3 regions of the Stenotrophomonas sp. PD6 genome follow, and region 2 is predicted to be linked to each of the others. Evidence: predicted binding sites of a transcription regulator. Region 2 holds the regulator's gene; each other region holds the start of a gene.
What was found. Region 2 encodes FliA, which starts transcription of late flagellar genes. Its sites were predicted from a motif close to TAAAGTTTNNCNNNCNNNGGCCGATAA; they were not measured.

Region 1: ACOZHM_RS05825 (GGDEF domain-containing protein) is a predicted target of FliA. The motif match lies at 4,578-4,604, and genes of this name have one in related genera.
Region 3: ACOZHM_RS20250 (chemotaxis protein) is a predicted target of FliA. The motif match lies at 6,574-6,600, and genes of this name have one in related genera.

The regions. Positions count from the first base shown of each region.
Region 1 covers NZ_JBLZQD010000003.1:1,773-12,138, forward strand. Annotated here, with positions in the region: gene ACOZHM_RS05810 (lytic murein transglycosylase) at 11-2,188, opposite strand; gene egtD (L-histidine N(alpha)-methyltransferase) at 2,244-3,218, opposite strand; gene egtB (ergothioneine biosynthesis protein EgtB) at 3,215-4,510, opposite strand; gene ACOZHM_RS05825 (GGDEF domain-containing protein) at 4,681-5,985, shown strand; gene ACOZHM_RS05830 (YchJ family metal-binding protein) at 5,964-6,353, opposite strand; gene ACOZHM_RS05835 (sulfite exporter TauE/SafE family protein) at 6,413-7,189, shown strand; gene ACOZHM_RS05840 (ATP-binding protein) at 7,226-10,366, opposite strand, start outside.
Region 2 covers NZ_JBLZQD010000015.1:10,415-20,780, forward strand. Annotated here, with positions in the region: gene flhB (flagellar biosynthesis protein FlhB) at 1-521, shown strand, start outside; gene flhA (flagellar biosynthesis protein FlhA) at 518-2,620, shown strand; gene ACOZHM_RS16910 (AAA family ATPase) at 2,772-4,664, shown strand; gene ACOZHM_RS16915 (MinD/ParA family ATP-binding protein) at 4,651-5,538, shown strand; gene ACOZHM_RS16920 (RNA polymerase sigma factor FliA) at 5,535-6,281, shown strand; gene cheY (chemotaxis response regulator CheY) at 6,298-6,690, shown strand; gene ACOZHM_RS16930 (protein phosphatase CheZ) at 6,690-7,304, shown strand; gene ACOZHM_RS16935 (chemotaxis protein CheA) at 7,309-9,132, shown strand; gene ACOZHM_RS16940 (flagellar motor protein) at 9,310-10,050, shown strand; gene motD (flagellar motor protein MotD) at 10,052-10,366, shown strand, end outside.
Region 3 covers NZ_JBLZQD010000027.1:11,614-21,979, reverse strand. Annotated here, with positions in the region: gene ACOZHM_RS20280 (PAS domain S-box protein) at 1-1,407, shown strand, start outside; gene ACOZHM_RS20275 (EAL domain-containing protein) at 1,411-3,168, shown strand; gene ACOZHM_RS20270 (ATP-binding protein) at 3,775-4,998, opposite strand; gene ACOZHM_RS20265 (flagellar protein FlgN) at 5,077-5,409, opposite strand; gene flgM (flagellar biosynthesis anti-sigma factor FlgM) at 5,412-5,714, opposite strand; gene flgA (flagellar basal body P-ring formation chaperone FlgA) at 5,824-6,489, opposite strand; gene ACOZHM_RS20250 (chemotaxis protein) at 6,608-7,558, shown strand; gene flgB (flagellar basal body rod protein FlgB) at 8,000-8,395, shown strand; gene flgC (flagellar basal body rod protein FlgC) at 8,399-8,806, shown strand; gene ACOZHM_RS20235 (flagellar hook capping FlgD N-terminal domain-containing protein) at 8,833-9,513, shown strand; gene flgE (flagellar hook protein FlgE) at 9,545-10,366, shown strand, end outside.

The DNA of each region.
Region 1 (10,366 bases), on a different contig from region 2:
CCTGCGGGGCTTACAAAGGCAGGATGCGGAAGGTCTGCACCAGGCTGTGCCGCGCGCCGGGCGCCAGGGTGACCACATCGGGGCCGGCGTTGGCCGCCTCCAGGCAGACGTAGTGCTTCCAGCCGGCGCCGACGTCGGCCATCTTCGCCGCGCCGGCTTCGCCCGGGTTCCAGGCCACCAGCGAGCGGCTGCCCTGGGTGGTGATCTCGATGCTGCGCTTCAGGCCCGGGTCCTTCAGTACATAGCGACCGCCGGCCTGGGTATAGATGCGGTCGCTACGGCCCGGGTCCCGCGGGTCGTTGAGCGACCAGTCGCCCTGCTGGATGCGCGGGGTGGCGTAGTTCTCGAACTTGTCGAGGTAGCTCAGGCCGTCCAGGCCGGACACGCTGACCCGCATGGCGTCGCTGACCCGGAAGTAGTTGTGCAGGGCCTGGGTGAAGGTGACCGGCTGACGCCCGGTGTTTTCGGTGGTCAGCCGCTGCTCGAGGGTGTGGCCGATGCGCAGCTGCATGCTCAGGCGCAGGTCCAGGTTCTCCAGGGTGGGCGGCGCCAGCGTCAGCACCACGGTGCCGTCGGCCTCGCGCTGCGCGCTCTGCAGGGTCCACGGCAGGTTGCGCACGAAGCCGTGCGAGGGCACGTCACCGCCCTGCCCCTGCTTGCCGAAGTACGGCCAGCACACCGGGCTGCCGCCCCGGATGGGGGTCGGCAGCGCCTGGGCGGTGGGCGACAGCCACAGGACGTCCTGGCCGCCCTTGGGAATGAAGGACAGCAGCTGCCCGCCGAAGACCGAGATGGCCGCGCTGGCCAGCGGCGTTTCCACCTTCCAGGCCGGGAAGCCCTGGATGTCGACGATGCTCAGCCCCTCCAGCTTCGGCAGCGCGGCGCTGGGTGCGGCCGGGGACTGCACCAGCTGGGCATGGTTGGGCGGCAGGGAGAACACGGTGCTGTCGGGCATGGCGGTGGTGGGCTTTGGAAGAGGGGGCGCGCTGCGCAGGGCGGTCAGGATGCGTTGGCCGGCACGGCCGTCCGGGGTGGGCCAGCCCAGCGCCTGCTGTTCGACCTGGATGGCGCGACGGGTGGCGGTGCCGACCATGCCATCGGCGACGCCGATGTCGTGGCCCCGGGCCAGCAGCAGGGTCTGCAGCTCACGCCGCTCGGTGCGGCCGATGCCGGGATCGTCGGTCGGCCAGGCCGCGACGATGCCCGGCCCGCCGCGCAGGCGGTCGGCCAGGGTGGCGATCGCCAGCGCATAACTCTCGGCGGCGTTGTAGGCGTAGATCGCGTCGTAGTTGCGGAACACCAGCCAAGCCGGGCCCTTGGCACCCGTCGGCAGCAGCAGGGCGGCATTGGCGTCGGAGGGCAGGCCGGCCGGGGCCAGCGCGCCGCCACCCACCGGAACGATGCCGAGCGCGCGCCAGTCGGCCAGCGGCTTGCGCTGGGTGCGCCCGGCCAGGCTGGCGTTGAAGCCGGCTGGCAGCTTCACCTCGATGCCCCACGGCTGGCCGGTGCGCCAGCCGGCCTGCTTCAGATAATTGGCGGTGGAGGCCAGTGCGTCGGGGATGCTGGCGACCAGATCGCGGCGCCCATCGCCGTCGCCATCCACCGCGATGCGGGCATAGGTGGACGGCATGAACTGGGTGTGGCCGAACGCCCCGGCCCAGGAGCCGGTGAGCCCGTCGGCGCTCAGGTCGCCGGCGTCGAGCAGCTTGAGCAGGGCCAGCAGCTCGCCACGGAAGAACGCCTGGCGGCGGCCGTTGCAGGACAGGGTCGAAAGCGACTGCAGCAGCGGGCGCTTGCCGAAGACCCGGCCGTAATCACTTTCCACGCCCCAGACGGCGACGATGGTGGCGGGATCGACCCCGTACTGCGCGGAAACGCGGTCCAGCAGATCGCGATGCTGGAGCAGTCGCGCGCGGCCGTCATCCACCCGCTGGGTGTCGACCAGCGCGGCCAGGTAGTCCCACAGCGGGGTGGTGAACTCCGGCTGCGCATCCAGCAGCGGCAGCACGCTCAGATCAGGCGTCAGGCCTGCGGTGAGCCGGGTGAAGCCGGCGGCGCTGACGCCCTGCTTGAGCGCGAGCGGCTGCAGTGTGGCCAGGCAGCGGTCGAAGTCGTCCTGCGGTGCGGCGACGGCCGCGCCGCTGGCCAATGTCAGCGCGCCCAGCAGCCCGACGGAAATGAACCTCATTGGCATGGATCCCTGCAGCCAAGTGGATCTGCATCATAGCGGCAAGCCGCGCGGTTCAGGCCGGTTGCAGCAGGCGCAGTCCGAATGCCGGTGACGGGGCATTCCACTGCATGCGCACGCGCAGGCCCGCCTGGGCGACGAGTGCAGCGAACGAGGCGTCGGTGTATTTGTGGCTGTATTCGACCGTCATCGCCTCGCCTTCGGCGAAATCGAATGCGCGCCCGGCGACGTGCACGCGCTGGGCGGCGCGGCTGACCAGCTCGGTTTCGATGCGCAGGCGCGGCACGCTGTAACGGGCGCGGTGCTCGAAGCCCTCGAGGTCGAAGTCGCTGCCGATTTCGCGGTTGAGCCGGCGCAGCAGATTAACGGTGAACGCCGCAGTGACCCCGGCCGCATCGTTGTAGGCGGCCTCGATCAGCGCCGGGTCCTTGTGCAGGTCGATGCCGATCAAGGCCAGGCCGTTGGGCCCCATGGTCTGGCGCATGACATCCAGCAGCGCGACCGCATCGTCGTGGGCGAAGTTGCCGAGGGTGGAGCCGGGGAAGAACATCAGCCGCCGTGCCGGCTCATGCTGGGGCTCGGGCAGCGCCACCGGCCGGGTGAAGTCGGCGCAGACCGGCAGCATCTCGATGTCAGGCAGTGCCTCTGCCAGCCGGGCGACGCTGTCGAGCAGGGCCGCGCGCGAGATTTCGATCGGGGTGTAGGCCACCGGGTCGGCCAACGCATGCAGCAGCAGCTCGGTCTTGCGGCCGCTGCCGCTGCCCAGTTCCACCACATGCAGTCGCGGGCCCACGGCGCGCGCGATGTCCGCCGAGACCGACTGCAGCAGCTGCAGCTCGGTACGCGTGGGGTAGTACTCGGGCTGCCGGGTGATCTGTTCGAACAGCTGCGAGCCGCGAGCGTCGTAGAAATACTTGGAGGGCAGCTGCCGTGGCTGCTGGGACAGGCCGTGCAGGATGTCGGCGGTGATCCGGGCGCGGTCCGGCTGCAGGTCGGTCAACGCGTCGAGGGCATCACTGACGGTACTCATGCTGCGTCCTTTGCCAGGCGGATGCCGGCGAACTGCCAACGCGCCGACGGCGCGAAGAAATTGCGGTAGCTGGGGCGGATGTGGTCGGCCGGGGTGGCGCAGCTGCCCCCACGCAATATCCACTGGCCGCACATGAACTTGCCGTTGTATTCGCCGAGGTTGCCCTCGAACGTGCGGAAGCCGGGATAGGCGCCGTAGGCGCTGCTGGTCCATTCCCAGACATCGCCGAACAGCTGCAGGTGGCGGCCGGCGGCGCCGTTCTGTTGCACGGCGGCAGGATGCAGCCGGCCGCTGTCGGCGAAGTTGCCGTCCGCGGTGTACCCGGCCGTGGCTGCCTCCCACTCGAACTCGGTCGGCAGGCGCGCACCCGCCCAGCGGGCGTACGCATCGGCCTCGAAGTAGCTGAGATGGCACACCGGTGCATCCGGATCCAGCGCACGCCAGCCGGCCAGGGTGAACTCGCGCGCCAGCGCATCGTCCCAATACAGGGGATGCTGCCACTGCTCCTGCTGGCACAGGGTCCAACCTTCGCTCATCCAGTAGCCCGGCTCGCGATAGCCGCCCGCCTCGATGAAGGAGCGGTATTCGGCGTTGCTGACCGGTCGATTCGCCAGGGCATGCGCCGGCACCAGCACGCGGTGTACCGGGGACTCGTTGTCATAGGCGAACGCCGGATGGGCCGGCCACGCGGGCGCGCCGATCTCGATGATCTGCTCGGGGCTGTGGATCCACGCCAGCGGTGACGCGATACCGGCGTTGTGAGGCAGGTCGGCGTCGTACGCCGGCTGCAGCGGGTTGGACCACAGGGCGTGCTTGATATCGGTGAGCAGCAGTTCCTGGTGCTGCTGTTCGTGGTGCAGGCCCAGCAGCAGCTGCCGCTTCGCCTGTTCGTCCAGCGCATCGGCCTGCAGCAGCGCGAGCACGCGCTGGTCGACGTGGCGGCGGAACTGCAGCACCTCCTCCAGCGACGGGCGCGACAGCAGGCCACGCTGCGGACGCGCATGGGCGGGCCCGATGCTCTGGTAGTAGCTGTTGAACAGGTAATGCCAGTCGGCATTGAACGGGGCGTAGTCGGGCTGGGTGGCCAGCACGAAGCGTTCGAAGAACCAGCTGGTGTGGGCCAGGTGCCACTTGGCCGGGCTGGCGTCCGGCATGCTCTGCACCATCGCATCTTCGGCGCTGAGCGGTGCGGCGAGCGCCACGCTGCGCGCGCGCACGCGGGCATAGCGGGTGGCCAGCGCGGTGACGGCGGTGGGGGTGGCGGCAGGAGACGGGGCTACGACGGCGTTCATCGCGATCAGGATCGACGAGCCCCAGTGAGCGCGACGTCATGGCCCGGCTCACATCCTGTTACACCGCTCAAGTTGAATAGGCACTGGCCGTTACCGGGTAAGACCTTCGCCTGCGCGGTCGGGCCTGCACGACGCAGCCATGACGCGCCGGCCCGTTTTGTGGAACCGTCTTGCGGAATCACCTGTTACGCCAGCCCGGCCACTATCTGTTCCTGCTGCCCGCACTGCTGGTGGGCCTGCTGGTGTGGTCGGCCACGCTGGATGCCGAGGTCGGCAGTCCGGTACATCGCATCCTGCCGCTGGTGCTGACCTGCCTGGGCATGGGCCTGGCGCTGAGCTACACCCGCGTGCGTGCCGTGTGCCTGCTGCTGGCGATTGCCCTGGCCTTCGCGCTGCTGCATGGGCTGGTCGGCAATTTTCAGCACACCGGTGCGGTGTCGGCGTATACGCCGCTGCTGTTCCATGCGGTGTCGCTGTGGCTGCCGGTGGCGTTCCTGGCGTATGGCGTGTGGCCCGAGCGCGGGCGGCTGCGCCAGGACCTGCTGCTGCGCATCGCGCTGGGCGCAACAGGAGTGGGCGTGTTCGCACTGCTGGCGATGCAGGCGCCGCAGGGCATGCACGACCTGCTGTCGAACCGGCACTGGCCGTGGCTTCCTACCGGCTGGAGCGCATTGGCGCAGCTGCCGAGCCTGGCCTTCGTGGGTGCGGCGGCGGTGTTGACGGTACAGGCGGTGCGCACGCCGCGCCCCCTGCATACGGCGATGCTGGTCGCGCTGCTGGTGCTGTGGCTGATGCTGCCGCGCGCCTTCCGGGTGCCTTCGCTGCTGCCCGCACTGACCAGTGCAGCGTTGCTGCTGGTGATCGCGGCGATGCTGCAGGAGTCGTTCCACATGGCCTTCCGCGATGAGCTGACCGGGCTGCCGGGGCGCCGCGCCCTGAACGAATGCCTGCAGCGGGTGGGCAGCACGTACACGATTGCGATGGTCGATGTGGATCACTTCAAGGCGTTCAACGATACCCATGGCCACGACACCGGCGACGATGTGCTGAAGCTGGTGGCGGCGCGGCTGGCCACGGTAGGCGATGGGGGCCGGGCCTTCCGCTATGGCGGCGAGGAGTTCGCGCTGGTCTTCCTGGACCGGCCGGGCGCTGCCTGCGTGGACGCGATCGAGGCGATCCGGGCGGCGGTGGAAGGTGCGCGGCTGACCGTGCGCGACCGGGCCGCGCGCGCGCGCGACGACGCGGTCGGGCGCCTGCAGCGCGGTGCGGGGGGCGGCGGCACGGTGGTGCAGGTCACAGTGAGCATCGGCATGGCCGACAGCGGCGTGGGCGATACCCCGCAGGCGGTGATCAAGGCCGCCGACCGGGCGTTGTACGCGGCCAAGGATGCCGGCCGCAACTGCGTGCGCGCGCACGGCCAGCAGCGGGTGCTGGCGGTACGCGGTGGGATGGCTCAGGACAGCGCGTCGAGGTAGAACCAGCGGCCGTCCTCGCGGACGAAGCGGCTGTGCTCCTGCATCTTGACCGCGCTGCCGCCGCCGATCCGGTAGCGCGCGGTGAAGCGCACCTGGGCGTGATCGGCGTCGCTCAAGGTGTGTTCGTGCACGGTCAGGCCCAGCCAGCGCGTGCGCTGCCCGGCCGGTTCATCCAGCGACAGCGATTCGGGACGGGTGCTGGCATGCCAGCTTGCCAGCAGGTACTCCGGCAGCTGCTTCACATAGGCGCTGTAGCGCGAGCGCATCAGCGCCTCGGCGTCGGGCGCGGCTTCACCGGCATGGAAGCGGCCGCAGCACGCGCCATAGGCCATCGGGAGGCCACAGGGACAGGGATCAACATGGGTCATGGGCGTATTGTGCCGCGAGGAGGCGTATGCTGGCGCGCTTTCCGCCGCGATGCCCTGCCGTGTTCGAGCTGGTTCCCCCTGAGCTGTTGTGGTTGGTGGCGATCGCCTTCATCGCCGGTCTGGTCGACGCTGCGGTGGGTGGCGGCGGGCTGGTGCAGTTGCCCGGGTTGTTCACAGTGCTGCCGCAGCACACGCCCGCGATGCTGTTCGGCACCAACAAGTTCAGTTCGATGTTCGGCACCGCGGCAGCGGCGTTCCGCTATGCGCGCAATGTGCGCTTCCCCTGGCGGCCGGTGCTGTTCGCGGCGGCAACCGCCTTCGTGTTCTCGTTCGCGGGCGCAACGGCAGTCAGCCTGCTGCCCAAGGACGCGGTGCGACCGCTGGTGCTGGTGCTGCTGGTGGCGATGCTGGGCTACACGCTGTGGAAGAAGGACTTCGGCGCCCTGCACCGGCCGCGCGAGATCGGCCGCAAGGAGCTCGCCACGGCGCTGGCCATCGGCGCGGTGATCGGCTTCTACGACGGCTTCTTCGGCCCGGGTACCGGCAGCTTCCTGATCTTCCTGTTCGTGCGCTTCTTCGGGTTGGACTTCCTGCGCGCCTCGGCCGCCTCGAAGGTGGTGAACCTGGCGACCAACGTCGCGGCGATCTCGTTCTTCGTGCCGACCGGCAACATCCTGTGGCTGTTCGCGATTCCGATGGCCACGGCCAACATCATCGGCTCGGTGGTCGGCACCCGGCTGGCGCTGCGCGGCGGCACGCCGTTCATCCGCAAGCTGTTCGTGGGCCTGGTGGTGGTGCTGATCGCCCGGATGGGCTGGGACACGTTCGCCGGCTAGGCGACGTGCCCCGGGCCCTCGAGCCCTCGAGCCCGATCAGTCCTCGACCTCGACCTCGACCTCTGCCACGGCGCGGGTGCGCTCGGGCAGTTTGAGCCGCTTGCCTTCTTCGTCGTACTCGATCAGCAGCACACCGGAGTCATGCCGGCCGCTGATCTCGACGAAGCAGGCGCCACCGATGAAGGGCTCCAGCGTCATCACCGACTTCAGCGGGGTGGCCACCACCATCTGGAAGCCGAAGTTCTCGAAGATGTTCATCGCCAGGGCGGTGAACTCGTTGTCGGCCTTGTCGAACGCTTCGTCCAGCACCACGGCGGCATAACTGGGCAACTGGCTGTCGGCGCCGCCCAGCTGGTAGCGCAGCGCGGCCGCCAGGCAGGTGGTGGCCAGCTTCTGCCGCTGCCCACCGGACTTGCCGGCGCCGCTGCGGTATATCTCGACCTGCTGGCGGGTGGCGGCGTCCAGCTCGACGCCGATGAACTCCACATGCAGGCGCACGTCGAGCACGTTCTCGCGCCAGCGCCGGTCCTCGCCTTCCTGCGACCCCAGCCGCTTGACCAGCTCACGCAGCACGGCGAACTGGGTCTCGGCGACATCGCGCTCTTCGGTCTGGTGATGCGACAGCACTTCGCGCAGGTGCTGGTGGAACTCGAGCACTTCCGGCAGGCGCCGGTCGCTGAGTTCGATGGTCAGCAGCGTGCCGCGGTTGAAGGGCACCTGCTCCAGCGACGCATTGACCTCGTCCAGGCGCTGGCCGATCGACTTGCGCGCCTCGGCGCTGTGCCGCTGCAGGGCCAGCAGGTTGTTCTTGCTCTGGTTCTGCAGCAGGTCGAAGAAGCGTTCCTCATGCTGCGGCAGGCCATCACGCTCCAGCCGCTGCAGGCGGGCCAGGAAGTCGTCGGCCGACGCCACCGAGGCGGTGAAGTCGCCGGACTCTTCCGGCCACGCCTGCGCGAAGCGCCGGAAGCAGGCCACCAGCTGGGTCTCGACCCGGTGCACGTCCTGCTGGGACGACGCCAGGCTCTCGTTGATGCCCTTGCTGATCTCGCGCATGTGCGATTCGAGCGTTTCCAGGCTGAGCCCGCCGAAGGCGTCCAGGCGTTTCTTGAGCCCGGCCTCCTGCGTGGCGCCCAGTGCCGGCAGCACCAGCGCACGGCTGCGCTGACGCTGGGCATCGAGCTTGTCGCGTTCGCGCGAGAGCTGGATGAGCTCCACGCGGGTGTCTTCGTAGGTGCGCCGCGCCTGGACGATGTCCGCGCGGGCCTGGTCGATCTGCTGCGCCAGGCGGGCCAGGTCGGCATTGCCCTCGCGCAGCTCGCGCAATGCGGTGACAATGTCCTGCAGGCGCTGGACCGTCGTGGCGACGTCCACCTCTTCCCACACCACGTTCACCAGCTGGTGGCAGGCCAGGCGACGCTCGTTGTCGAGGTCGCGCTGGCCACGCAGCCGCACCACGTCTTCGTCGCAGGCCGCGATGCGTTGCGCCAGTTCCTGCGCCTCGCGGCGGAACAGCGCCAGCTTTTCCTGGTTGTTGAAGCCCAGCAGCCAACGGCGACGGTCGCCGATCGCGCTGCGGTCATCCTTCTCGAAGCGGTCACCGGGATGCTTGACCTGGCCTTCGCGCGAGATGCCGCGTTCGACGTCGCGCAGCTGCTTGGCATCCACGCACTCGTAGTCGAAGCGCTTGCCCAGCTCGCGGCGCAGCCACGGCTCGAACACGCTGTTGCGCAGCTCCAGCTTGTGAAGCAGCGAACGTGCCGACGGCGAACGCGCGATCGCGTCATCGTTGCGGCGCACGCGGTAGTAGGTCAGCCGCATGCCAAGCTGGGTGCGATTCACCCAGGCGTTGACCTCGTTGTAGTGCTTATCTTCGACCAGCAGCGATTGCGCGAAGCCGAACAGCACGCGCTCGATGGCGCCCTGCCAGGCGGCCTGGTCCTCGTGGACCTGGATCAACTCGCCCACGAACGGCAGCGCCGCCTCGGGCACGCCGGTCTCTTCGGCCATCCGGCTGCGCAGCTTCTGCAGCGGCGCAGGAATGCTGGAAGGGTTGCGCTCCATCGCCTCCAGTTCCGCGCGGACATCGGCGAAACGGCGCGTATCGTCCTGCTTGCCGGCCTGGCGCTCGGCAATCGCATCGTCGAGCGCTGCCGCCGCCTGCTGGCGGTTGTCGAGTTCGCCTTGGGCGCGCCCGATCAGCGCGGCGAAGCCATGGGCATCCTCGGGAAGTTCGTTCTGCAGCTTTGCCGCCGCCTGGCGGGCCTGCTCGCGCTTGGACTGCCGGCGATCCTGCTCTGCCTGGGCACGCCCCTGTTCGCGTTCGAGTTCTTCGATGCGCTCGCCGCCCTGCTGGCGCCGCTGCAGCTCCAGCTCGGCCAGGTGCTCCTCATGGTTGCCCAGGGCCTGCCGGCGCTGGGCTTCTTCGCCCTGCAGCCCGCGGTTGCGTACGTCGATTTCCTGCAGCCGCTTCTCCAGCAACAGCTGCAGGCGCGATTCGCGGAAGCTGTCCAGGCCCAGCTTCAGGGTCTCTTCGTCGGCACGCTGAAGGTTCATCGACTTCAGCTCGGCGTGCAGCGCGCGCGCCGGCAACAGCGTCTCGACCTGCAGCCGCGCGGTGACCACGGACTTGTGCGCGCCATCCAGTTCCGCGAAATCGCTGACCAGCCGTTCGGCGGCATCGAAGGTCTTGGGCGTATCCAGCATGAAATCGCGCAGGAAGACGTTCAGGTCGCCCAGGTTCTTGGCCGACTGCGTCTTGTGAAGCAGGCGCAGCGCCATTTCATTGTCGATGCCCAGCAGGTGGCGGAAGCGCTCGGCATAGCCGGTGAAGCTGTCGAAATGGTGCACGTCGCCCAAGCGCTGCTTGAGCTTGCGCAGATCCAGATCGAAGCCGCCCAGGTCCTTGGCGATATCGAAGGGCCGCTCGGCGATCAGGTAGTGCTTGCGCACGTCGGCCGCCGCCGCGCCGTTGCCGGCGATCCAGAACAGCCGCACCAGGCTGACCACACGGCCATCGCCGGCGCGGTACTCCAGCACCACGGCGGTCCAGGTCGCGCCCTTGCGCAGGTACTGGGTGGCGATCTCGCCGGTGCCGCGGTCCTGCTGGTCGGCCCATGCGCCGCGCACGTACGACACCAGGTTGCGGTCGCGCCCGCTGCGTTCGGCTTCGCGCGCGGC
Region 2 (10,366 bases):
TGCTGGCCGCCATCGACGCCCCGTACCAGCGCTGGAACTGGATGCGCAAGCTGAAGATGACCCGTGAAGAGCTGCGCCGGGAAATGAAGGAAAGCGAGGGCAGCCCCGAGGTGAAGGGCCGCATCCGCCAGCTGCAGCAGCAGATGTCCAACCGCCGGATGATGGAGGCGGTGCCCACCGCCGACGTGGTCGTGGTCAACCCGACCCACTACGCCGTGGCCCTCAAGTACGACGGCGGCAAGATGGGCGCCCCCACCGTGGTGGCCCTGGGCGTGGACGAAACCGCCCTGCGCATCCGTGAAGTGGCCGACGGCAACAAGGTCGCCATCGTCTCGGCGCCGCCTTTGGCACGCGCCTTGTATCGGGAAGGTCAACTTGGAAAGGAAATTCCCGTGAGACTGTATTCGGCCGTTGCCCAGGTCCTGTCCTACGTCTACCAGCTGCGCACCTGGCGGGGCGGCCCGATGCCGGCCGCGCCCAGCATCGACGTGGATGAACACGGCAAGGGAGGCCGCGCATGAGCGCCCAGCCCGCCGGAATGAACACCCGCCGCGCCCTGGACATGATCCGCAACGGCCTGGGCGCCCCGCTGATCGTGCTGGCCCTGCTGGCCATGGTGGTGGTGCCGCTGGCCGCGCCGGTGCTCGATGCGCTGTTCACCTTCAACATCGCCATCTCGCTGATGGTGCTGCTGGCGGTGGTCTACGTGAAGCGCCCGTTGGACTTCACCATCTTCCCGATCGTGCTGCTGATCACCACCATGCTGCGGCTGGCGCTGAACGTGGCCTCCACCCGCGTGATCCTGCTCAACGGCCAGAACGGCCACGAGGCGGCCGGCAAGGTGATCGCCGCCTTCGGCGAGTTCGTGATCGGCGGCAACTACGCCGTCGGCATCGTGGTGTTCGCGATCCTGACCATCATCAACTTCGTGGTCATCACCAAGGGTGCCGGGCGTGTGTCCGAAGTGACCGCGCGTTTCATCCTGGACGCCATGCCCGGCAAGCAGATGGCCATCGACGCCGACCTCAACGCCGGTTTGCTGACGCGTGAAGAAGCCAAGCTGCGCCGTGAGGAGGTCCGCGAGGAAGCCGACTTCTACGGCGCGATGGACGGTGCCAGCAAGTTCATCCGCGGCGACGCCATCGCCGGCATCCTCATCCTGTTCATCAACATGCTCGGCGGCCTGGCCGTCGGTGTGCTCCAGCACGGCATGCCGTTCGGCGAGGCCGCCGCTACCTACACCCTGCTCTCCATCGGTGACGGTCTGGTGGCGCAGCTGCCCGCCCTGCTGGTGTCGTCGGCGGTGGCCATGCTGGTCACCCGTGCCTCGCGTTCGCAGGACATGGCCCAGGCCATGATGGGCCAGGTGTTCGGCCAGCACCGCGCGCTGGCCATCGCGGCCGGCATCCTGATCCTCGTCGGCCTGGTGCCGGGCATGCCCAACGTCGCCTTCTTGACGCTCGGCGGCATCCTGGCCTTCATCGCCTGGAAGATGTGGAAGAAGAGCGTGCTGGCCCAGCGTGCGGCCGAGGCCCCGGCCAGCGGGCCGACCACCGCCCTCGGCCTGCCCGCCGGCACGCCCTCGCCCACCGCCGAACTGACCTGGGACGAGCTGCGCCCGGTCGATCCGCTGGGCCTGGAGGTCGGCTACCGGCTGATCCCGCTGGTGGACAAGAACCAGGGCGGCGAGCTGATGGCCCGCATCAAGGGCGTGCGCCGCAAGCTCACCCACGACATCGGCTTCCTGATTCCCTCGGTGCACATCCGCGACAACCTGGAACTGGGGGCCACCGCCTATCGCCTGCTGATTCACGGCGTGCCGGTGGCCACGGCCGAGATCCACCCCGATCGGGAACTGGCACTGGACCCGGGCAGCGCGCTCGGCGCGCTGGAAGGCATTGCCGGCAAGGACCCCGCCTTCGGCCTGGACGCCACCTGGATCCAGCCGCACCAGCGCGCCCACGCCGAATCGATGGGCTACACCGTGGTCGACCCGGCCACCGTGGTCGCCACCCATCTGTCGCACCTGATCCGCGAACACGCCCCGGAACTGCTGGGCCACGAAGAGGTGCAGCAGCTGCTGGCCAACCTGGCCAAGAGCGCGCCGAAGCTGGTGGAAGACCTCAGCCCCAAGGCGCTGCCGCTGTCGGTGGTGGTGCGCGTGCTGCAGAACCTGCTGATCGAACGCATTCCGATCCGCCAGCTGCGCAAGATCGCCGAATCGCTGGTGGAAACCGCGCCGCAGAGCCAGGACCCGGGCGTGCTCACCGCGGCGGTACGCAACGCGCTGGGGCGTTTCATCGTGCAGGAGATCGCCGGCATGTCGCCCGAGCTGCCGGTATTCACCCTCAACCCGCAATTGGAACGTGTCTTGCAGGAGTCCACTCAGGGCAACGGCGCAGCGCTGGAACCCGGACTCGCCGAGCGACTGCATCAAAGCCTGGCCGAATGTGTCGGCAAGCAGGAAGCGAAGAACGAGCCCGCGGTGGTGTTGGTGCCCGGACCGGTACGTGCCGCGCTGGCACGGCTGGTACGGCACAGCGTCCCCTCGCTGTCGGTACTGGCCTACAGCGAGGTGCCTGAGGACAAGCGGTTGAAGCTGGTCGGCACGATCAGCTGAGCCGGAACTCCGACAGCACCGCGTCAGAAAACAGACACCCCCATTTCGATATCACCGCAGCAGGACACCAAGGGAATCCCGGACCGTGCAGACCACCGACAACCAGCGTTTCCCTTCGACCCCCCAGCCGCCCCAGTCCCGGTACCACAGCATGAAAATCAAACGCTTCGTCGCTCCCGATATGCGCTCTGCCATGAACCTGGTGCGCAAGGAGCACGGTCCGGATGCCGTGATCCTGTCCAATCGCCGGATCGAAGAAGGCGTCGAAATCGTGGCGGCCGCCAACTATGACGAAGGCGCCGTGCAGCGTGCACTGGAAGCGGCCCGCAAGGACGTCGCACCGCCGCCGCCGGCCCCGCGCCCGCGCAACGCCGCCGATGCGGTGATTGCCGCCGTGACCCGGCGCAAGGCGCCGGTCGCCGCACCGGAACCGGTGGCCGCCACCACTTCCGCGGTTGCCGCCCTGGCCCGCGCCGCCGTCGGCGCGACCGGTCGCACCCTGGACACCGCCAACGAAATCGTGCCGCCGCCGGGCAGCAGCGGCTTCGCCGCCACCCTGGCCCGCGCCACCGTGCAGCCGGCCGACCGCCTGCCGGAGCAGATCTTCGCGCCGTTCAACGTCGAGCAGGCCGCCGCCGCCGAGCGCGCGCCCCGCGCCGCGTTGGTGGATGCAACGCCCGCCGTGACCGTTCCGGTTCGCAGCGAGGCACCGGCCGCGCCCAACCGCGCCCGTTTCATCATCGACCCGCCGCTGGACGAGGCCCCGCTGTTCGAGATGCACGCGCCGGTCAGCCGCGCCAGCGTTCCGCCGCAGCTGCCGCCGATTCCGCAGATGCCGTCGCAGCAGATGCAGCGCGCCCCCGTCGAGGCACCCGCCGCGCCGCTGTGGGAAACCGTGCCGGTGATCCCGGCGATGGTCTCGGCGCCGATGGCGATCGACGATTCGGCGGTGTTCGCCCCTGTCGCCCCGGTCGCCGTCATCGAGGCCGCCGCCCCGGCCGCGCCGATCGCCGCGCCGATCGCCCCGCCGGCGCTGCCGCTGCAGGCCGCCAACGAACCCGCCCCTGTCGCCGAGGTCGTTTCCGTAGCGGCACCGGCCGCCGCCGTCGCCGCGCCGCTGACCATGGTGCCGCGCGATGACGAGGAGCTGCGCCACCTGCGCCATGAAGTGGCCGGCATGCGCCAGGTCATCGAGCGCGAGATGAACCGCTTCACCGACGAACGCCTGCGCGGCTCGGCCGTGCGCGCCGCCGCGCTGGACCTGATGGACGAATACGGCTTCGATGCCGGCATCAGCCGCGACGTGGCCCTGCAGATCCCGCTGGACACCGAAGCGCATCGCGGCCGCGGGCTGATGCTGGGCCTGCTGTCCCGCAAGCTGCCGATCGCCCCGGTCGACCCGCTGGAGGCCGGTGGCGTGATCGCCCTGGTCGGCCCGACCGGCGCCGGCAAGACCACCACGATTGCAAAGCTGGCCTCGCGCTTCGCCGAAGCCCATGCCGCCCGCGACGTCGCACTGGTCACCACCGACACCGGCCGCATCGGCGCCCGCGAGCAGCTGTACGGCTTCGGCCGCCAGCTCGGCATCGCCGTGCACGAAGCCAGCAGCGGCAGCGACCTGACCCAGCTGCTGGAGCGCCTGAAGGACTACAAGCTGGTGCTGATCGACACCGCCGGCCTGGGCCCGCGCGACCGCGCCCTCGCTGCCCAGCTGCAGTGGCTGCGCGCCGCACCGCAGATCCGCACCCTGCTGGTGCTGCCGGCCAACACCAGTTTCGGCGACATGGACGAGGTGGTGCGCCGCTTCAGCGCCGCCAACCCGCAGGGCGTGGTGCTGAGCAAGCTGGACGAGACCGGCCGCTTCGGCACCGCCCTGTCGGTGGCGGTCGACCACCGCCTGCCGATCACCTGGGTGACCGATGGCCAGGACGTTCCCGAAGACCTGCACCGGGCCAGTGCGGCCAATCTTGTACTTCGCCTTGAAGATTTGCGCCGCGCGGCCGATATGCCCTGCAACCCGGAGTTGAACCATGCCGTCGCGTGAGTATGCCAAGCTGACCCAGACCTTCCCCTTGTCGGCCACCCGCAGTGCGCCGCTGGGCCCGGTCCGTACCATCGCCGTCACCGGCGGCAAGGGCGGCGTGGGCAAAACCAACGTTTCGGCCAACCTGGCCGTGGCGCTTGCCGACATGGGCAAACGCACGCTGCTGCTGGACGCCGACCTGGGCCTGGCCAACATCGACGTGATCCTGGGCCTGCAGCCCAAGCTGACCCTGGCCGACCTGGTCGCCGGGCGCTGCACGCTGGAGGAAGTGATCCTGGAAGGCCCGGGCGGCGTGCTGGTGGTCCCGGCCGCGTCCGGTCGCCGGCACATGGCCGAACTGCAGCCGGCCGAGCATGTGGGCCTGGTCAACGTGTTCTCCGAACTGGAGCGCGACCTGGATTTCATGGTGGTGGACACCGCCGCCGGCATCACCGACGGCGTGCTGACCTTCTGCCAGGCTGCCCAGGACACCGTGGTGGTGGTCTGCGACGAACCGGCCTCGATCACCGACGCCTACGCGCTGATCAAGGTGCTCTCGCGCGAGCGCGGCGTGGACCGCATCCAGGTCGTGGCCAACATGGTGCGCGACCCCAACGAGGGCCGCGTGCTCTATGAAAAGCTCAGCCGGGTCTGCGACAAGTTCCTGGCCGACGTCTCGCTGAACTACCTGGGCTGCGTGCCGCAGGACGACTGGCTGCGCCTGTCGGTGCAGCGCCAGCAGCCGGTGGTGAAAGCCTACCCGTCCAGCCCGGCCGCGCAGGCGATCACCGAGATCGCCCGCCGCACCGCCCGCTGGCAGGCCCCGACCGAGCCGCGCGGCGGCGTCGAATTCTTCCTGGAACGCATCCTCAAGCAACGCGGGGTGACCGCATGAAAGGCGCCGCACAATACAAAGAGGTCCAACGCGCTGCCGCCAACGAGTGCATTGCCCAGCACTCGGACCTGGTCCGGCGCATCGCCCACCACCTGGCCGCGCGTCTGCCCGCCAGCGTCGAGGTCGACGACCTGATCCAGGCCGGCATGATGGGCCTGATCGAGGCCTCGCGCAGCTATGACGCCGACCAGGGCGCCTCGTTCGAGACCTACGCGTCGATCCGCATCCGCGGCTCGATGATCGACGAGATCCGCCGCGGCGACTGGGTGCCGCGCTCGGTGCACCGGCGTGCGCGCGATGCCGCCTCGACCATCCGCCGACTCGAGCAGAGCACCGGCCGCGCCGCCAGCGCCACCGAAGTGGCCGCGGCGATGGACATGCCCCTGCCCGACTACCTGCGCCTGATGGAAGACGCCGCACGCGGCCAGGTGCTGAGCCTGGAATCGCGCATCGAAGACCAGGGCGAACTGGACACCGTGGCCCAGGGCGGCCCGACCCCGCAGCAGGTGCTGGAGCGCGGCGAGTTCGGGCGTGAGCTGGGCAACGCCATCGGCCTGCTGCCCGAGCGCGAACAGCTGGTGCTCTCGCTGTACTACGAGCAGGAGCTGAACCTGAAAGAGATCGGCGCGGTGCTCGGCGTCAGCGAGTCACGCGTCTGCCAGATCCACGGCCAGGCAGTGCTGCGCCTGCGTGGCCGACTGAAGATCTTCGAGGCGGCCGACGCCGGCCTTGAAAACACTTGATACCGAGGAAAGTGCTTTGAACAAGAACATGCGTATCCTGATCGTCGACGACTTCTCGACCATGCGTCGTATCGTCAAGAACCTGCTGGGCGATCTGGGCTTCACCAATACCGCCGAAGCCGAGGACGGGCATGCCGCGCTGGCCCTGCTGCAGAGCCAGCCGTTCGATTTCGTGGTCACCGACTGGAACATGCCGGTGATGACCGGCATCGACCTGCTCAAGGCGATCCGCGCCGATGCCAAGCTCAAGACGCTGCCGGTCCTGATGGTCACCGCCGAAGCCAAGCGCGAGCAGATCATCGAAGCCGCCCAGTCCGGCGTGAACGGCTACATCATCAAGCCGTTCACCGCCGCGACCCTGGAAGAAAAGCTCGGCAAGATCTTCGAGCGCCTGGCGGCGAGTGCCTGATGGAAACCCTTCGCGACAAATCGGCGTTGGTGCAGCGCCTGCAGGATGCCCTGGCCGCGCTGGAAAGCGGTGACGAAGCCGGCTGGCGCCGGGAAATCGACGCGCTGGCCGCGCTGCGCACCCAGCCGATGATGGCCGGCCTGAACCGGCTCGCGCGCGAGCTGGGCCAGGCGCTGGGCGAACTGCCCACCCTGCCCAGCGAGGCCGGTGAGCTGGACGACGCCTGCGCGCGTCTGGACCACGTGGTGGCGATGACCGAACAGGCCACCCACCGCACCCTGGACCTGGCCGAAGAGTGCCGCGCGCTCACCGAACAGCTGCGTGCCAACGGGCTCAGCCCGGACCAGGACCAGCAGTTGGACCGCATCCGCCACAACCTGACCGAGATCGCGCTCACCCAGAGCTACCAGGATCTCACCGGGCAGATCATCCGCCGCGTGGTCGGCATCGTGCGCCGCGTGCACGAAGGCTTCGGCGCGCTCGGCCTGCCGCCGCCGGAAGACCCGGCCCACAAGCGCGACAACGGCCTGGCTGGCCCGGCCGTGAGCGGCCTGGACCGCCATCAGGTGTCGCAGGTCGACGCCGACGACCTGCTTTCCGATTTGGGGCTTTGAAACCATGAGTGCTGTTCCAGACGACATTGCCGCAGACTTCATCCTCGAGGCCCAGGAGATCCTGGATCGCCTCGGCGAACAGCTGGTGTCGCTGGAGCAGTCGCCCCAGGACAGCGACCAGCTCAACGCGGTGTTCCGCGGGTTCCACACGCTCAAGGGCGGTGCCGGCTTCCTCGGCATCCAGGCCATGGTCGAACTCTGCCACGCGGCAGAGGAAACGCTGGGCATGGCCCGCTCGGGCCAGGCCGTGCTGCAGGCACATCACTTCGATGCCGGCCAGCAGTCGCTGGACTACCTGCAGTCGATGCTCGATTCGGTCGCCGCCGGCACCGAGCCGGGCTACGCGCCGCCGGAGCTGATCGCGCAGTTCGACGTCAACGGTCCGGCCACGCCGGCACCACGCGCCGCTGCGGCCACCAGCGGTGAGCTGATCACCGACGACGAGTTCGAGGCCCTGCTCGACACGCTGCACGGCGGCGCCGCACCAACCGCCGTGACGCCCACGAAAAAGACCGACGACGGCCTGATCGGCGAAGACGAATTCGAGGCCCTGCTCGACCAGCTGCACGGGGGTGCCGCGCCGGGCAGCACGAGCATTGCCGCACCGGCACCGGCCGTTGCTCCGCGTGCCGCGCCGGCGCCGGCCAAGCCGGCCGCCAACAAGCCGGTCGCCGAAGCCGAACACACCGTGCGCGTGGACACCAAGCGCCTGGACGCCATCGTCAACCTGATCGGCGAACTGGTGCTGTCGCGCAACCGGCTCAAGACGCTGCGCGCGCGCCTGCACGACGAAGAGCTCGACCGCGCCGTCTCCACGTTGGACATCGCCACCGCACGCCTGCAATCGGCGGTGATGCGCACCCGCATGCAGCCGGTGGGCAAGGTGTTCTCGCGCTTCCCCAAGGTGGCCCGCGATGTGGCGCGCAACCTGAAGAAGGAAGTGGAGCTGGAACTGATCGGCGCCGAAACCGAGCTGGACCGCAACCTGGTCGAGGCGCTGGCCGATCCACTGGTGCACCTGGTGCGCAACGCGATCGACCACGGCATCGAAATGCCTGAGCTGCGCGAGGCCCAGGGCAAGACCCGCAGCGGCAACGTGCGCCTGTCGGCACAGCAGGAAGGCGACTACGTCAGCATCGAAGTGCAGGACGACGGCGCCGGCATCGACCCCGAGCGCCTGCGCGCCAAGGCACGCGAGAAGGGCCTGATCGATCCGGAGGCCGCCGCCCGCCTGAGCAGCGAAGAGTGCCTGCACCTGGTATTCCTGCCGGGATTCTCCACCAAGCAGGAAGTCACCGACATCTCCGGCCGTGGCGTGGGCATGGACGTGGTGCAGTCGCGCATCCGTGAGCTGAGCGGCCAGATCCAGATCCAGTCCGAGCTGGGCCGTGGCAGCCGCTTCCTGATCCGGGTGCCGCTGACGCTGGCGATCCTGCCCACCCTGCTCGTGCAGGCCGGCGAGGACGTCTACGCGCTGCCGCTGGCGCGCGTGATGGAGGTGCTGCACGCGCCGAACACCTCGCTGGGCTGGTTCGACGGGCGCGCCGTGCTGGACCGCAAGTCGCACACCCTGCCGCTGGTGGACCTGCGCCATTGGCTGGCGGTCGAGCCGGTGGCCTCACCGCTGCTCACCATCGTGGTGCTGCAGGCGGGCGAAGCGCGCTTCGGGCTGGTCGTGGACCAGGTCCGTGGCCGCGAGGAAGTGGTGATCAAGCCGCTCCCCAAGGCACTGCGCGGCCTGCGCGGCTACGCCGGCGCCACCCTGATCGGCGACGGCCGCATGTCCCTGATCCTCGACGTAGACGGCCTGCGCACCCCGAATGATTGATTGACCCGGCGCAGCCACGCATGGCGTGGCTCTACGGGCCGACGGACCACCGGTAGAGCCACGCCATGCGTGGCTGAATCGCCCGAAGACCTGAAACCGTAGAGCCACGCCATGCGTGGCTGAACCACCGATAGCCCCTCAATTCAAGTCCCCCCCACGCAAGCCGATATCGGACAAATGGACAGACTCAGCCTCATTGGACTTTTCCTCGCCCTGGCCTCCCTGGTGGGCGGCAGCATTCTCAAGGGCGCCGGGCTGGCCTCGCTGTGGTCCCCTGCGGCCTTCGTGATCGTCATCGTCGGCACCCTGGCCGCGATCCTGCTGCATACCTCGCCGGCGGTGTTCAAGCACGCCTTCAAGATCGTGCGTTGGGTCGTGCGCCCGCCGAACACCGACCGCAGCGAACTGATCCGCCAGATCGTGGAGTGGAGCAACATCGCCCGCCGCCAGGGCCTGCTGGGCCTGGAAGCCCAGGTGGACGCGCAGGACGACCCGTTCCTGCGCAAGGGCCTGCAGCTGCTGGTCGATGGCGTCGAGCCGGAGACTATCCGCCACATGATGGAGATCGAGCTGAGCAGCCAGGAGGGCCAGGACCTGGCCGCCTCCAAGGTGTTCGAAGGCATGGGCATCTACGCCCCGACCCTGGGCATCATCGGCGCGGTGCTGGGCCTGATCGCGGTCATGAAGAACCTGGCCGACCCCAGCAAACTCGGCCACGGCATCGCCGCCGCGTTCACCGCCACCATCTACGGCATCGCCTCGGCCAACCTGCTGTTCCTGCCGGTCTCGGCCAAGCTCAAGAGCGTGATCCACCACAACAGCCGCGACCGCGAGATGATCATCGAAGGCCTGATCTCGATCGCCCAGGGTGAAAACCCGCGCAACATCGAAACCAACCTGTCCGGGTTCCTGCACTGACATGGCGCGCCGCAAAGCCCACGAAGAGCATGCCAACCATGAGGCCTGGGCGATTCCTTACGCCGACCTCATGACGCTGCTGCTCGCCTTCTTCGTGGTGATGTACGCGATCTCCTCGCTCAACGAGGGCAAGTACCGGGTCATGGCCGATGCGCTGACCACCGCGTTCGGTGGCGCGCCGCGCACCATCAACCCGGTGCAGGTCGGCAACCAGCAGGTCCAGGGCGGCGGCTGGGACAGCCCGTCGGTGATCAAGGCCGGCAACCGCGTCGGCCCGTCGGCGCCCTCGCCGTCCAACGACCCGACCCTGCTGCCG
Region 3 (10,366 bases), on a different contig from region 2:
ATGGCCCGCATCGGCGCCTGGGAAGTGGACCCGGCCACCGGCCTGGGGCGCTATTCGAACCAGGTCTACCACCTGCTTGGCCGACGCCCGCCGGAGGCCCGCCGCTGGCACCCGTTCGAGGAGCTGCTGGTGCCTGCCGACCCGTCCACGGCCGCCCTGAGCGAGCAGCTGCTGCAGGACATGCGTGGCGAGCGCGTGCAGATCGACGTACTGCTGCCGCTGCTGGCGATGGACGGCCGCGCCCTGATGGTGCACCTGCGCGCCGAAAGCGGTACCGACGACGCCGGCCGCCCGCGGGTACTGGGCACGCTGCAGGACGTGACCGAACGCGAACAGTCGCGGCGCCTGCTGCGCGAACGCGAGGAACAGTTCCGCGAACTCGTTCGCGTGCTGCCGGACGGCGTGGTGATCCTGTCCGACGAACACGTGCTGTATGCCAACGCCTGCGCTGCTGCGCAGTTCGGCTACGGCCAGCACACCCTGCTGGGCGAACCGCTGGCGGCGCTGGTGGTCACGCCAGACCTGGCCCGGGTGCGCGCGCAGCTGTTTGCCACCATTCCGCTGCCCACCACCGGGGGCAGCGAGGTCATCGGCATGCGCCGGTTCGATGGCCAGTGCTTCCAGGCCGGCCTGGCGGTGGGCGATGTGCGCTACGGCGGACGCAACTGCAAGCTGCTGATCGTGCGCGACCTGAGCGAGCCCGAGCGCATCCGCGAGGCGCTGGAGACCAGCAACCGCGAACTGCAGGCGATGGCCGGGCGGCTGTTCTCGCTGCAGGAGGACGAGCGCCGCGCGATTTCGCGCGACCTGCACGACGACATCGGCCAGGCCATCACCGCCATGAAGCTGTCCGCCTATGCCGCCCAGGACGAGGCCGACCCGCGCCGGCGCGGCGAGGACCTGGAGCAGATCATCCAGCTGGCCGATGCCACCGTGGGCAAGCTGCGCGACATCTCCACCCTGCTGCGCCCGCCGCAGTTGGACGCGCTGGGCCTGGAAGCGGCGTTGCGCTGGCAGGCCGGCATGCTGTTCCGCTCGGCGTCGATCGAGCTGCTGGCCGACATCCAGTCGCTGCCCCGGCGCCCACAGGGCGATATCGAGCAGGCCTGCTTCCGCATCGCACAGGAGAGCCTGACCAATGTGCTGCGCCACGCGCGCTCCAGCCAGGTCAGCCTGAAACTGCACGACGTGGACGACCACGGCCTGCACCTGCAGGTCCGCGACGACGGCGAGGGTTTTGACCCGGACGGTCCGCGCGGACTGGGCCTGATCGTGATGCGCGAGCGCGCGCAGAGCGTCGGCGGCACCCTGAAAATCGAATCGGCGCATGGTGCAGGCACCCTGGTCGACCTGTACCTGCCGTACCGCATCGACGGCACGGCCACCTCCGATACCCTGGAACACTGATTTATGTGGAACCCTTCCCTGCCCCTGGTCAGCATCGAGGACGCCCCACCCCGCCTGGGTGCCGGCAATCCCGAGCTGCAGGCCATGGTCAACGAGGCCGCCTCCGGCGGCACGCCGCTGATGCTGATGCACGTGGACATCGACCACTTCGCGTCGGTGAACGAGAACATGAGCGCCGAAGTCGGCGACCAGGCGCTGGTGCTGGTCGCCCAGCGCCTGCAGCACCACCTGCGCGGCCGCGGCAAGCTGTGGCGCCACGGCAGCGACGAGTTCCTGCTGGCGGTGCCGCGCACGGCCGACCTGCCGCTGCCCGATGACCTGGCCGAGGAGATCCGCCAGCAGCTGGAACTGCCGTTGTCGGTGCTGCCGTACACGCTGTTCATGACCGGCAAGCTGGGCGTCAGCCTGTGCCCGGAACACGCCACCGAGACCTCGCGCCTGCTCGACCATGCGGAGGATGCGCTGTACCAGGCGGCGCGCGAGGGCGGCAACGCGGTGCGCATCCACGCGGTGAACACGCCGTCGAGCGCGCACAGCGAGAGCATCATCGCGCGGCAGATTGTGGACGCGATTCCGAACGGCGAGCTGAAGCTGCGCTACCAGCCGCTGGTGAGCGCACGCGACGGCCACGTGGTGGGCATGGAGGCGCTGCTGCGCTGGCAGTCGCCGACGCTGGGCATGCTGGTGCCGGAGCGCTTCATGCGCACGGCCGAGCGGCTGGGCATCATCGTGCAGATCGGCACGTGGGTGCTGGAAGGCGCGCTGAAGCAGGCGAAGCTGTGGCGCGACCAGGGCTTCGATGACTTCACGATCGCGGTCAATGTCTCGACGCTGCAGCTGCTGCGCCCGAATTTCTTCGCGGAGGTGATGTCGCTGATGCAGACGGCGGGTGTGCCCGCGCAGATGCTGACGTTGGAGATCAACGAAAGCGCGCTGACCAACAACGTGAATTTCGTCCACGAAACGCTGGTGAACCTGCGCAACGAGGGCATCAGCCTGAGCCTGGACAATTTCGGCACGGGCGATTCCAGCCTGAGTGCGCTGGTCCGCTACCCGGTAGACAAACTCAAGATCGACCGCAGTTTCATCAAGAGCGCGCCGGCGGGCAACCGCGAGGCGGCGATCGCGCGTGCGATCATCGCAATGGGCCACCAGCTGGGCATGACGGTGATCGCCAACGGAGTCGAATCGCAGGCACAGCTCGGCTTCCTGCGCCGCAACGACTGCGATGTGTTCCAGGGCTATCTGTTCGGCGAGCCGATGTCGGCCGACGCGGCAGGCATGACGCTGCGCCGGCGCTACCTGCGCCCGGAGGCGTTCGCCGAAACCCGCCCGGACCGCACGCTGCTGCTGCTGGACGACGAGGAAAACGTGCTGCGCTCACTGGTGCGCCTGTTCCGCCGCGATGGTTACCGCATTCTGGCGGCGGGCAACGTCCGCGATGCGTTCGATCTGCTGGCGATCAACGACGTGCAGGTGATCCTGTCCGACCAGCGCATGAGCGACATGAGCGGCACGGAGTTCCTGGGCCGGGTCAAAATGCTCTACCCGGACACGATCCGCCTGGTGCTGTCGGGCTACACCGACCTCAACACGGTCACCGACGCGATCAACCGCGGCGCGATCTACCGTTTCCTGACCAAGCCCTGGAACGACGACGAGCTGCGCAAGCACATCCACCAGGCCTTCCGCACGCACGAAGAGCAGCGCCGCGCCAACACCGCGCAGCCTGCTTCAATTCCCGCACCCGAAGCCGAATGACGTGACGCCGGGCCGCTCGTAGAGCCGGGCTTTGCCCGGCTGCTTCATGCATTTGAGCGAACAGCGGATGGCCCTTGGCTCCTCTGATTTGGCGGGACGGTGCCGGTCTGCGGGGGACGCCGTGAACCCATCCATGGGGGCTCAGTCGCCGCATCCATGCGGCTCATGCCCCCGCAAACCGGCCCCGACCCGCCTTTGACAGTGTGTCGTTGCCAGGGGAAACGCGGTAGCGCCGGCCGTTGGCCGGCTCTTTGTTTCGGCCGATTTCATGCGTTACCGGGCGTTGATCGGTTCACGGCAGTTGTCTTGCGACGAACCCCACCTGCAGTGCGACAGTGCGCGGGGTCAACGGCGCGTGCGCTCGTCCCCGCTTTTTCCCTGGCCACCGATTACTGTCAAAGGCGGGTCGGGGTGGGTTTGCGGGGGCATGAGCCGCATGGATGCGGCGACTGAGCTTACATGGACGTACTTGCAGCGTCCCCCGCAAACCCGCACCGTCCCGCCAAATCGCGGATATCGTTGCCCACCGGCTGTTCGCCCAAAACCAACAGCAGCCGGGCAACGCCCGGCGTCACGACGCATCACGCAATCACGCCATCGCGAAAATCAGCGCGGCTGTTTGATCGGCAACACCAACCGGAACTTCGAGCCCTGGCCCGGCGTGCTGTCCAGATCGATGCGGCCGTGGTGCTTGTTGATGATGCTGTAGGAGATCGACAGGCCCAGGCCCGTGCCGCTGCCCACCGGCTTGGTGGTGAAGAACGGATCGAAAATGCGCTGGCGCAATTCCGGCGAAATGCCGCCGCCGGTGTCTTCGAACTCCACCCACACATGATCGCCATCCACCCCGGTGCGCACCGTGATCGTGCCGCGCTCGGCAATGGCGTGGCCGGCGTTGAGCAGCAGGTTCATATACACCTGGTTGAGCTCGGACGGCAGGCATTCCACCAGCGGCAGCTGGCCGAACTCGCGGTGCAGCGTCACCTTGTACTTGAGCTCGTTCCAGATGATGTTGATCGTCGATTCCAGGCCGGAATGCAGATCGACCAGCTTCCACGACTCGTCGCGGCCCGAATACGAGAAGTCTTTCAGATCACGCACGATCCGGGTGACCCGCTCGATGCCCTCGCGCGATTCGGCCATCAGCTGCGGCAGATCGCGGCTGATGAAATCGATGTCGAAGCGATTGCGGATATCGTCGATCTCCGGAATCAGCGCCTTCGGGTCCGGTGCGCGCAGCGCCCGCTCGTACGCCTCGATCACCGTGAACAGGCTGCGCAGGTATTCCTGCAGGCTGCCCAGGTTCGAGTGCACATAGCCGATCGGATTGTTGATCTCGTGCGCCACGCCGGCGGCGAGCTGGCCGATGGAGGCCATCTTCTCCGACTGCAGCAGCTTCTCCTGCGTGCCGTTGAGGCGCAGGTAGGCCTGGCGCAGCTCGGCGTGGCGCTGCTGCAGCTCGCGCTCATAGTCCTCCTGGCCCTCGATGCGGCGGAACAGCGCCAGGTAATGGCGCTGCCCGGCGTCGTCGTGCTGGTAGATGTGCGCGATCACCATGCGCTCACCCACCGGCAGGCTGCCGTTCCAGTGCCCGTGCTGGCGCGCGTGCTCGAGTGCGTCGGGCGGCAGCAACTGGCGCAGCCATTGTGCCGCGCCCACCTGCGCATCGCGGTCGGCCTGACCGAGCATCTCGCGCACGGCCGCGTTGGCCACCGCCACGCTGCCATCTTCGCGGAACAGGAGCACGCCTTCGTTGATCCGCTCGAACAGGGCAAGCAGGACCGGCTGCGGGGGCAGCGGCGCGGTGACAAGGGAAGTAGACACGGTCACGGTCACATCGGGCAGCCAAACAAGGCGCCCACTATATCCGTGTTGGAAAGATCCGGCGCCGTGTGCGCCCTGCCCGCCTCAGGCAACGGCCAGCGGGCGGCGGGTGTGCATCGTGTTGGATTGGCCCTTGGCGTCGTAGGCCGAGGACTCTTCGCTACGGCCCAACTGGCGCAGCGCCCAGTTGACCTCGCGGCGGCGGCGCGCCAGCAGCACGCCGTTGGCGCGGTTGCGCTCGGCCAGCTCTTCCAGCTTCGCGTTCTGCCCCACCGGCAGCGCGGCTTCCAGCGCACGCAGCGCTTCGAGCTTGGCACCGGTGGCGCGGATCAGGGCCTGCACGTCGTGCTCGACCAAGGCCTGGCGTTCCACGTCCAAGGCCTCGCTGAGGCGCTGCAATGGCTCGCTCATCGCCAGTTTCATCCCTGCAGCTGCTGGTCCAGCTCAAGCATGCGCGAGGCGATCGCGTCGGGATTGATCTTGTAGGTGCCGTTCTGCAGCGACTCGCGCACGGCCTGCACGCGGCTGGCGTCGATCGCCGGGGCCGTGCTCAGTTCGCGCTGCATCGCCTGCAGGCTGGTGGCCTCGCCGGTCAGCCGAAGGCTGTCGGCAGCTTCCACGGGGCGTGCCGGGGCATCGGTGCCGACGCTGGGCTTGGTCCCCGGCGCAATGCTGCGCAGATGGGCGGTTGCCTGCAGGTTGCCGTCGATTTTCTGGCTCATGGGTCTGTCCTGGAGTTGCGGTTCACAAGGGATAACGGCACGGGCACCGCCATCTTTAGGGGCTTTCGCGGTTTTTTTGCCGGTTTCCGCCCCGGATTCATATTTCTGGTCAGCGCGTCACAAAAACGTCGCCACTGGCCGCCACGGTACCCTGCACGATCTTGCGTGAAGACAGATTCTCTACCGAGACGCGTTCATTTTCACCGGCATCGGCCAGCGCCTTGCCGGCCACGCGGACCTCGACCCCACCAAAACGGGAGACCAGGGCCACGCTGTCACCCCGCCGGACCAGCCGCTGGGGTACCAGGTCGTTGGCCGACAGCAGGCTGCCGGCGCTCAGGGTGCGGCGGGCCACCCGGCCGACCGCCGCGGCCGGGTCGGCCAGGGCGGCACCGGCGATGCGGGCCACGTCGCGCTGTGCGGTAGTGATATCGGCCACCCCCAGCGTTTCTCCAGCGGCGATGCCGCGATTGAGGATCAGCACGGTCTGGTTGCGGCGCACCTTGACCGGCACGAACAGGCGCCAGCCGCCCGGGTCCGGGCAGCTGACCTCCACCGTACTTGTGCCGGTGGGCTGCGCACTCAGCGCCTGGCCGCACGCGGGCAGGCGCAGCGCCGAATCCAGCGTGGTGTCGCCCTCGCTGCCGGCCGGCAGGGTCGACAGCGCCGCGGCGCGGATGCTGTCCACCGGCTGCCAGCCGCCCGCCGCCCGGGCAGACGGCGGCGCCAGCGCGAACAAGGCAACAAGAGAGGTGGCGATCAGCAGGATACGCATGGCGGCTCCAGGGGCATGGCACATGCGCAGCGTCATGCAAGCGCCGTGCCGGAGTGCGCGGCGCGGCCGGGTGTGGCCCTGCCCTCAAGTGATCGCCCTGCGCGCCGATACCACCCCCATGTCACATGACCTGCTCAACCGCATCGACCAGCGCACACGCCTGGCTGGCCACAACCGCCTCGCCCTGCTGTTGTTCCGCCTTGGCGGACGTCAGCTTTTTGGCGTCAATGTGTTCAAGGTGCAGGAAGTCCTGCGCCGGCCGGACCTGTTCCAGGTCCCGGGCCTGCCCAGCCAGTTCGCCGGCGTTGCCGACGTGCGCGGCCGGTCGGTGCCGGTGCTGGACCTGGGGCTGGCCATCGGCCACCCGGAGCGTGAGCCGAACGCCGACACGGCGCCGGGCTACCTGGTGGTGACCGAGTTCAACCGGTCGATCCAGGGCTTCCTGGTCAGCGGCGTGGAGCGCATCGTCAACATCGCGGTGGAAGACATCCACCCGCCGCCGGAACTGGGGGCCGAATCGAGCTACCTGACCGCGGTGACCCGCTTCCAGGGCGAGCTGATCCAGGTGATCGACGTGGAAAGCGTGCTGGCCGACATCGCCCAGATCCGGGGCGAAGCCGTGCTGGACCCGGCCATGGCGCTGTCGCTGGTCAGCGATGCCCCGCAGCTGCAGGTGCTGGTGGTGGACGACTCGCGGGTGGCCCGCCAGCAGATCCGCAGCGTGCTGGACCAGCTGGGGGTGGGCGCGACCCTCCTTTCGGACGGCAAGCAGGCGCTGGACCACCTGCTGCAGATCCACGCGGCCGGCGAAAACCCGGCCGAGCGTTACGCCATGGTCATCTCGGACATCGAGATGCCGGCCATGGACGGCTACACCCTGACGACGGAAATCCGTCGTCACCCCGGCCTGGCCGGCCTGTACGTGCTGCTGCACACCTCCCTCTCGGGCGTATTCAACAACGCCATGGTCGAGCGGGTCGGCGCCAACGCCTTCGTGGCCAAGTACTCCCCGCACGAACTGGCCGATTTCGTGCTCGACCGCCTGCGGAAGGTCGCGCAGGCGGCGTGAGGCCTTAAAAGCGGCGGTGGCGTATTGCCTGCAGGGCCGGGGCGGAGGGGGTTGCGGGACACGCCGTAAACCCATCCTTGGGGGCTCGTTCACGCCATCCATGGCGCTCTACGGTCCCGCAACCCCCTCCGCCCCGGCCCTCGACACATGGCTGGCGCCTGCCCATCTTGGGCAACCATGAACAATGCAGCCGGGCAAAGCCCGGCTCTACCCCTCCCACAGCGCAAGGCTTGCCCCTGCGGCGAGGCGATGTCGGTTGGCGGGGGTCGGCAGGGCCTGACGGGACTGTCAAAAACATGGATGTTTTTGACAAGCCCCCATGGATGGGTTCACGGCGTGTCCCGGCAGGCCCTGCCGACCCCCGCCCCACGTACGCAATGAATCGCCGCTTTTTGGCATGCCGCTTGCACCACTCCCCACATCGTCCCGTGGGAGTGCGCCATGCCCAACCTGATTTCCGACTATCTGGGTATCCATGCCCAGGCCATGCCGTTGCGCGAGCAGCGGATGAAGCTGATTGCCAGCAACCTGAGCAATGCCGATACCCCCGGGTACAAGGCCCAGGACCTGGACTTCGACGCCGCCCTGCGCAATGCCCAGGGTGCCGACAGCAACGGCCTGATGCGCACCACCAATGAGCAGCACTTCGCCATCGGCGGCGGGCTCAACCCGTTCCAGATCACCAAGGAAGGCGTGCAGCCGAGCATCGACGGCAACACCGTCGATCCCGATGCCGAGCGCGCCGCCTATGGCCGCGCCGCGCTGGAATACCGCGCCTCGCTGAGCTTCGTCGAATCCAAGGTGCGCTCCATGCTCACCGCGATCACGGGGCAATAAGCCATGAGCAACCTGCCCATTTTCGATATCGCCGGCTCCGCGCTGCAGGCCCAGTCCGTGCGCATGAGCACCCTGGCCTCCAACCTGTCCAACGCCGACACCATCGCCGGCTCGGCCGACGCCGTGTACAAGCCGCTGGAGCCGATCTTCCAGTCGGTCACCAGCCGCAACGACCCGAACGTCACCACCGTCCAGGTCAAGGAAATCAGCCAGAGCAACGCCGCGCCGATCAAGCGCTACGAGCCCGGCCATCCGCTGGCCGACGGCGACGGCTACATCTACCAGCCCGACGTCGACCCGGTCGCGCAGATGGTCAACCTGATCTCGACCTCGCGCAATTACCAGGCGGGCGTGGAGATGTTGACCACCGCCAAGGAACTGGCGCTGGCCACCCTGACCATGGGTCGCTGACCCTACTTATTGCAGGACATACCGTCATGAGCACCACCAGCGGCGTCGGCAGCACCGACATCTACAGCGCCTTGGGCCTGAACGCGCCCAACAGCGATACCACCAAGAAGAAGGACACCCTGGACCAGGCCGACTTCCTGCGCCTGATGACCGAGCAGCTGCAGCACCAGGACCCGCTCAAGCCGATGGACAACACCCAGATGGTGGCGCAGATGGCGCAGCTGTCCCAGGTCCAGGGCATCAACGACCTCAACAGCACGGTCAAGGGCTTCCAGGAATCCATGGCCGGCGACCAGGTGCTGCGCGGCGCGGCGCTGGTCGGTCACGACGTGCTGGTGCCGTCCACCAAGTGGCAGCTGGAGACCGAAGGCGATACCAGCGGCATGGTCGCCGCGCCGGGCGCCGGCTACGTCACCGTGGACATCACCGACGCCAACGGCGTGAAGGTCACCCAGCTCAGCGTCGAGGCCAAGGCCGCCGGCGAAGTCACCTTCGACTGGGACGGCAAGGACGCCAACGGCAACCGCATGCCGGCCGGCAGCTACAGCATTGCCGCCACCCACACCGACAGTTCGGGGGCGCAGACCAAGATCAACACCTACGTCGAGGCCCCGGTGGAGAGCGTCACCGTCGGCTCGGACGGCCTGTACCTCAACCTCAAGGGCCTGGGCACGGCCCCGATCGACTACGTGCTGCGCGTCAGCTGAGTCACTTCGTCACGCATCCAAGGAGAATCCCATGGGCTTCAATATTTCGCTGTCCGGCATCAACGCCGCCAACGCCGACCTGAACGTCACCGCGAACAACATCGCCAACGTCAACACCACCGGCTTCAAGGAATCGCGCGCCGAGTTCGCCGACCTGTTCTCGGCCACCAGCTACGGCCTGTCCAAGAATGCCGTCGGCTCGGGCGTGCGCCTGACCAACGTGGCCCAGCAGTTCTCGCAGGGCAACAACGAGCAGACCGGGCGCAGCCTGGACATGGCCATCTCGGGCGAAGGCTTCTTCACCATGAGCATGAACGGCGCCCGCGTGTATTCGCGCGCCGGCAACTTCCAGACCGACCAGGCCGGCTACGTGGTCAACCCGCAGGGTGCGCGCCTGCAGGTGTTCGCACCGAACGCCGACGGCACCAGCTTCGACAGCGGCCGCCTCACCGACCTGCAGCTGCTCACCACTGACAGCCCGCCCAAGCAGACCGGCAAGGTCAACGTGGCGTTCACCCTGCCGGCCAACGCCAAGCAGCCGACGCTGGCCACGTTCGACCCCACCGATTCCAACAGCTACAACCAGTCCACCGGCGGCATCACCGTGTACGACTCGCTGGGCGTGAGCCACACCCAGACCTCGTACTTCGTCAAGACCGCCACCGCCAACCAGTGGGAAGTCCACAACTACGTGGACGGCCAGGCCGTCGGCACCCCGACCACGCTGACCTTCAACGATGCGGGCGCCCTCACCGCGCCGGCCAACGGCCAGATCGTGATGGACCCGTTCACCCCGACCACCGGCGCCGGCACGCTCTCGATGACCCTGGATGTCACCGGCTCGACCCAGTAC